Regions from separate parts of the Hyphomicrobium sp. DMF-1 genome, predicted to be linked through region 1. Evidence: riboswitches for the same ligand, from Rfam matches in the RefSeq annotation. Region 1 holds a riboswitch; the other holds the start of a gene.
The links. A riboswitch is a leader RNA that binds a small molecule or an ion and turns the genes downstream of it on or off. The one in region 1 is predicted to bind cobalamin.
Positions count from the first base shown of each region.

Region 1 (3,410 bases):
CGCCTTGAGCTGGGCGCCGGTCACGACTGTGATGGCTGAGCCGATCTGATTGGCGGGGACGCCGGTCACGGTCTGGCCGTCGCCGCCGTTCGATGTAAGCGCGGCCGCATCAGCGGAATCCGCGGGGCCAGGGACGGCGTAGGACGACGGCGAGCCAGTGGTCTTGCTCACCTTTGTTTTGGGCTTCTCGACGGTCGCGCCTTCGACGACCAGCGGCGGAAGCTCCTCCGCTTCCTGGGCTACGGCGGGCGTCGCGAGCGTCACAAGCGTGGCGCTGGTCGAGAGCAGAAGCGCTTTCAAGACACCTTTTGGCGCCGATGTCGCGGCGATATTACGATACGTCACAAATTCCCCCGTCACGAGTGATGGACGGGAACTCCGGCAGGTCGGCCCGACGGCTCGCAACGGCGGCACACAATGCGAAGGCGCCGCAAGTATCGCGGCACGATGCATTGCCCGCCATACGCGAGCGTTCTTGGTTCTCAAATCAGGTGGGTATCGAGACCCTGGGCATGCCTGACGTTGCTCCCATTCGGTTGCACATCAGCCGCCACTACGGGTAACCGTTCCAACGCGCGTCCCGCACGTAGGATGGGCGACTCGTGCCGGCAGGTCTCCTGGCTCACGGCTCAAGCGTCTCTTTACCTGCCTTCCCGGTTGCCCAATTGGGGGCCGCCAGTGGCGTCGTTGGTAGAGACTCGCCGTTTACAGTTGCGGGAGCAGCCTCGGCTTCGACGTGCTGCGCTTTTCAGCGCTCGCGTCACACCGTGTTCCCTCTTAGTCGCCGCCTGCTTGCGCAGATGGTGACACCGTCACGGTTCTTAGAGCGCCTCAAGGGAGGGGCAGAGTCAATGTGCAAACCTCGAACTCTTCCAACAGCACCTCCATGCGAGACACATCTGCCACACTCCTGATGTGGAGCGTTGCGCAGGTTACTCGTCGTCGCTCTCGGAGGCCCTGTCGAACTCAGCGCGCCAAGCTTCTATACTCTGCTGCAAAGCTTGATCAGCCGATGCTTCGCTGCGCCGGATCAGTTGGCGGATGGCATTTCGCAGCGCGGCTCTTTCGAGGCGGGTTTGTGGCTCGTCGAAGTTTGCCGGATCTTCCCGGTTCTCGATGGCGCGCCACACACGCTGCTTCGTCGCGGTGTAGGCAGGCGGTCCGAAAGCTGCGAGATAGTTCTGGAATTTTACGAACAATCCATCGTCGTAGGGAGTGTCCTCACCCAGTGCGCCGATGACGGGGTTGCCGGGATAGAGGAACGCGCACGGCGTCAGGCCGTCGGGGATTGGCGTGTTCGCCGAATGCGTTCTGCGCGCGGATAGTAGTTTGGGCAGCACGTGGGTGTGAGGACCTGGCGGCGAGACGCCGCCCGTGTCCGGCCCGCCGATCTTCTGATAAACCTCGGCGCGGCCGAGATGCGATATCACGACCCGGTGCGGATGCTGCGAGAGGATGGCCATACCGGCCTCGGTGGCGAAGGTCGGTTTACCGCAGCAGCTCCTGAGCACGCGCAAGAGATCCGGATCGCTGGTGCGCACGCAGAAGTCGATTTGCGGCTGGGCAAGGCCCACATCGAACAGAATGGAACCTCGATCCTCGGGGCGGATGGCGTCGCGATCGATGCCGAGCTCGGTCAAGGCCTCGCGCTGAGCGGCTGCGGCTTCCGCGTCGGGCAGGCAAAGCGCGATGCCCTGGCTCCAGCGATGGGGACGAGGGCTCAACAACTCGTAAGCGACGGGCTCTACGTTCTCCTTCAGCGCAATGCGGATGGCGCCGCGGCTGGTGGCGCGGGTGAGATTTTCCGGATCGTCGACGATCAACCTCTCGCCCTCGTCCTGGTGATACTCGCCGATGGCGCCGAAGGAGCCGACGCTCCAGCCGCAAGTCCAGCTTCGAAGCTCTGCCTCGAGGAGTGTGTGCAAGTCTGCCAGCGTAACGAAAGCGGGCGATGGAGCGTGTGGATCAAGTGTAGCCATGGCGAGTTCCCCGTCAGAGACGATGGAACGAGAAGCCGCCCGAGGACAGGTATGCCGGAGTTCGGGAGACAAGCGAGACCGCTCGCCGGTTGCCCATCCGTGATGTCCTGACGCTGCTTCCGTTCGGTTGCGCATCAGCCGCCACTACGGTGAACCGTCCTTCTGCGCGTCCCGCACAGCAGGTGGGCGACATGTGGCGGCAGGTCTCCTGGCTCACGGCTCTGGCGCTTCTCCCGGCCTTCCCAGCGATCAGGTCGATCGCCAGTGGCATTGCGAAAGATGCTTGCCGCTCACAGTTGCGGGCGCAGCCGCGGGGTCGACACATGGTCTCACCGCGTTCCCTATTATCCGGGGAGACTTTCGTATCCCGCGGAACCGTCACGGGGCGTATGTGCTCAGAACGTGCGGCAGGGAGTCAATTTAGAAATGCACACGGAGGGGCGGGCGCTGAGGGCGAGAGTACAAATTCGCCACAGAGATACACGTGCCCTGACAGCGAGTTGTGCGCTCTCTTATACCGAACTTGCGAGCGTCGGTGTGCGAGCGATTTCAAGGATGCGGTCGCAATCGAGGTGCGCTTCCAGATGTGCGGCGAGCGCGTCGAGCGTGGCATCGACGCCCGCCTCGTAGTCGTGGACGCCGGACGTCGCGCCAAGCCCATCGAGAAGTGCCGAGCGATACGCGTCGCTCGCGAAGAGGCCGTGCACGTAGCACCCCGAGATGCGACCGGACGGGCTCACGGCTCCGTCGCGTCTGCCATCGGAGAATTGCAGCATGGGGTTTGCGCAGCCCGGACCATTGGTCCGGCCGACGTGCATCTCGTAGCCTTTTATCGGTATGCCGCCGGTCGCCGTACCCGCTACCTCGACCAGCATTTTGTCTCCCGCCAGCATCGTTTCGACATCGAGCAGGCCCAAGCCGCGCGTTGATCCCGCCGGGCCTTCGATGCCGCCGGGATCGGCGATCTCGCGGCCGAGCATTTGATATCCCCCGCAGATCCCGAGCACGTGGCCGCCGCGGCGCACGTGTGCCGCGAGGTCGATGTCCCAGCCGGTTTCCCTTAGCGCTGCGAGGTCTGCGATGGTGGATTTCGAACCCGGCAGAATGACGAGGGCAGCCGTTCCCGGGATCGGCTCTCCCGGCCGGAGGAAGGCGAAGTCGATGCCGGGCTCGAGGCGCAAGGGATCGAAATCGTCGAAGTTGGACAGGCGCGGATAGGCGAGCACCACGACGAGCGGGCGGCTCGCGTCGCCGCTCGCCGTGCGGCCCGTTACGAGCGATTGGGAGTCCTCGGCGGGCAGGTTAGCCGCTTCGGTGAAATAGGGCACGAGGCCGAGCGCGCTCCACCCGGTCTGCTGGGCAATGAGATCGAGCCCGGTTGCAAAGAGCGCCGGATCGCCGCGGAACTTGTTGACGATGAAGCCTTCGACC
Region 1 is NZ_CP115706.1:1,235,180-1,238,589, forward strand. Features, by position in the region: gene PE058_RS05555 (TonB-dependent receptor plug domain-containing protein) at 1-345, opposite strand, end outside; cobalamin riboswitch at 591-829, opposite strand; gene PE058_RS05560 (DUF6925 family protein) at 933-1,979, opposite strand; cobalamin riboswitch at 2,161-2,374, opposite strand; gene PE058_RS05565 (cobyric acid synthase) at 2,492-3,410, opposite strand, start outside.

Region 2 (3,410 bases), 2.4 Mb from region 1:
CGACGCGGTCTCGGTGTCGACATAGGTGTAGCTCGCCGACACGGTGACGCCGGGCACGATCATCACAGCCGAGGTCAGCTCAACGCCGTTGCGTCGCGTCACGCCGGGGATGTTGGTGTATTTGTATTTGCCCGTTCCGGGGTTGTACTCGGTGGTGATGAGGTTGTCGGTATCGAGCTCGAAATACGTCGCGCCCAGTTGCACCCTGCCGTCCAGGAAACCCTGGTCGATGCCGGCGTCCCAGGTCTTGCTGGTCTCCGGCTCGAGATTAGGGTTCCCGTACTCCGAATAGGATGGATAGAGCGGGAATTCCCCGAACAGCTCGTCCAGGGACGGCACGCGGAAGCCGGTCCCATAGCTTCCCCGGATCTTCGTAGCGCTTCCCGGAAAGAGATAGGCGCCCGTCAGCCGGTGTGTTTTGAAGTCGCCGAAATTGCTGTGGCTATCGAGACGGCCGCCGCCCGTCAGCACCAAGCCGTCAATTGGCTCGATCATGAGCTGCGCAAAGTAGCCTGTCCAATCTGCCGATTGGCCGTTGACGGAGTAGGAGTCCGCCGTCGTCTTTTCCCAATCGACGCCGCCCAGCAAAGACAAGCGCTCGTTGAGTGTCACAACACCTTGGTATTCGGCCTTGACGCGCTCGCCGACGTAGCTCCCGGCCGAGCTGCCGAAATACTCGCGCTCGTTCCGCATCCCTTGCAGCGCGACGGTGTTCCGGAATGCCCCGTCGAGAAACGAGACCTCGGCGCCCACCCGTCCGGCATGCTGTACGACATCGACGGTATCGGCATTGTCGTTAAACGGAAATCCGCCGTCGATATCGAGATCGGCGTCGAGCGTGCGGGCGCTGAAGAAGACCTTCGCAGACGGGGTGAGATAGTATTCGCCTCGTCCCGAGAATGTCAGGTTTCTGTAGCCGTCATCCTCGGTGCCAACCGCGGCTGCGGAGAAACCGTCCGTGTCGACGCCTTGGGCGGTGACCGAAATGTTGCTGCCGTCGTTGGCGGCGTAGCCAGCGGTATAGGCGCCGCGAAAGGTATTGTAGGCGCCGTATTCCACGCCTCCCCCTTGGGAGAAGCCGGGCTTGGTCGCTTTTTTGGTCTCGATGTTGATGACACCGGCAACAGCGTCGCCGCCGAACAGCGTGCTCTGCGAGCCCTTCACCAGCTCGATACGTGACACATCGCCGACAAGCAAATGCTCGAAGGCGGTCTCGGTGGTGACGCCCGAGGGGTCGCTCAGATCCATCCCGTCGACGAGCAACTTTACGTACCTTCCGCTCGCCCCGCGGATGCTGATTCCGGCTTGCGTGCCCGGCGGTCCGAATTGTGAAAAGTTCACGCCAGGCAAGGTCTCGAGGTAGTCCTTGAGATAGGTCCTCGATTGCTTCGCGAGATCCTTCTCCGTGAGAACCTCCACGGTGGAGCCGACTTTCGAGGCGTCCGTCGGCGTGCGGTTGGCCGAGTAGATGGTTATGCCTTCAAGCTCCATAACTTGAGCTTTCGCCGAATGGCCGAATGCCGACGCGACAAGCAGCACGGTCGACGACACTAGCACCGCCCTGCGGGCAGTCCCGAAATCGCGCGCTGCCACGAAAGAAATTCGATACGTCACAAGTCCCCCGTCACGATTGATGGACGGGAGCCCGTGCAGACTCACCACAAAATCAAACAGCCCCACACGATGCCCACGCAGCCGCACATGCATGCAGCGGCGCGCGGCGTTGCAGCGCGAGACTTTGTTTTGTCAGAGGGTTGTTTCGACCCAAGGCATGCCTGACGTAGCTCCCAAAAGGTTGCACATCAGCCGCCACTACGGGTAACCGTTCCACCGAGCGTCCCGCACGGAGGATGGGCGACTCGTGCCGGCAGGTCTCCTGGCTCACGGCTCGAACGTCTCGCTCCGACCTTCCCGGTGATCCAACGCGGATCTCCAGTGGCATAAAAGGAGTAGACTTGCCGCTTACAGTTGCGGGAGCAGCCTCGGCTTCGGCGCAGTGACGCGCCTCACCGTGTTCCCTTTTCACCCGTCGCTCGCTTGCGCGCACTCCGGGAACCGTCACGCGTACTAAGACGCGGTAACTTGCGGCGGTTGTCAATCCCCCATCGCGAAGATGTGGTGACACCCGCGGCGCGCCGGTCGCGCGACGTGGCTTCTCTGGTTTCCAAACCGAGGGTGAGCGCGAACTCGGTGATGCTTGTTCACAGCAATGGAGCGAGGAGCGAAGTGCACTCGGCTAGGCACGCTCAACGATGCGCGGCGATGAGAGAGTGTGCCGTGCTCAGCGATGCCGTGGGTTCGGCACACCTTGTCATCACACGGGAAGATTTGTCAGATCTTCTGGGACACCCTTGTGTGGCCGCAAATCATCAGAGTACAAATTGGTATGTAATATACTTTTTGCATATGACTATTGGGGATACATCATGCCTCATCGTCTATTCGCATTTGTTGCGGCCTTTGCAGTTTTTCTATCGCTTGGACACAGCGCGCACGCGACGCAGAGAATAGCGCTGGTCATTGGGAATTCGAACTACAAGGTGGGGCCACTCGCCAATCCGATCAAAGATGCGGAAGCCATTGCCCGCACCTTCGAATCCTTGGGATTCGATAAGGTCCTTCTCAGAAAGGATGTGGGTATCCAGGGCATCAGAAGTGCGTTGGGAGAGATCTCGCGGCTTGCTGTTGGGGCCGATGTCGCGGTCATCTATTTTGCCGGACATGGCACTGAGTATTCCGGCAAGAACTATTTGATCCCGGTCGATGCCCGGCTTGATCGCAGCTCGGATCTCGATCTCGAGGCCGTGAGCCTCGACACGGTCCTCAATCAGCTCGACGGCGTTCGGAAGCTCAAACTTGTTATCCTCGACGCCTGCCGGAACAACGTGTTTCCGATGGCCGGCGGGCGCAGAAGCATCCCGCGCGGCCTGGCGCGCGTTGAACCTGACGGCAATACGCTCGTTGCCTACGCCGCCAAGGAGGGGATGACGGCGGACGACGGCAGCGGGCTTGAGCACAGCCCTTATACGAAGGCCTTGTTGCGCCACCTTTCTGCGTCGAGCACCGAGATCCGGCTGGTTTTCGGACGCGTCCGCGATGACGTGATGGAGCTCACGCACGGTCAGCAGATTCCGCATGTGTACGGGTCTCTAGGCGGAGGAGAGATTTACCTCGGTGGAGCGGGCGCTACGCCACCTGCGGCGGCTGCGCCGGCAGTAACCCCGCCTGTAGCACAGGCGCCGAGCCCAGAGCGGCCCGCCGTGAGCAAACCCCAGCCCAAGACCGCAATGCTGGAGACCGCGCCGCTGCCGAAGGACGATCGGTCCGTCGCGCCGATAGCCGCCAATCATCCCGATGCGAATTGGTCGATGCCGACGGGCGACTACGCCAACTTGCGTTACAGCTCGCTC
Region 2 is NZ_CP115706.1:3,622,410-3,625,819, reverse strand. Features, by position in the region: gene PE058_RS16600 (TonB-dependent receptor plug domain-containing protein) at 1-1,593, opposite strand, end outside; cobalamin riboswitch at 1,850-2,075, opposite strand; partial or broken gene PE058_RS16595 (caspase family protein) at 2,253-3,134, shown strand; gene PE058_RS16590 (PQQ-dependent dehydrogenase, methanol/ethanol family) at 3,288-3,410, shown strand, end outside.
Region 2: it holds a riboswitch for cobalamin, as region 1 does, so the genes downstream of both, PE058_RS16600 (TonB-dependent receptor plug domain-containing protein) here and PE058_RS05560 (DUF6925 family protein) in region 1, are expected to answer to the same signal.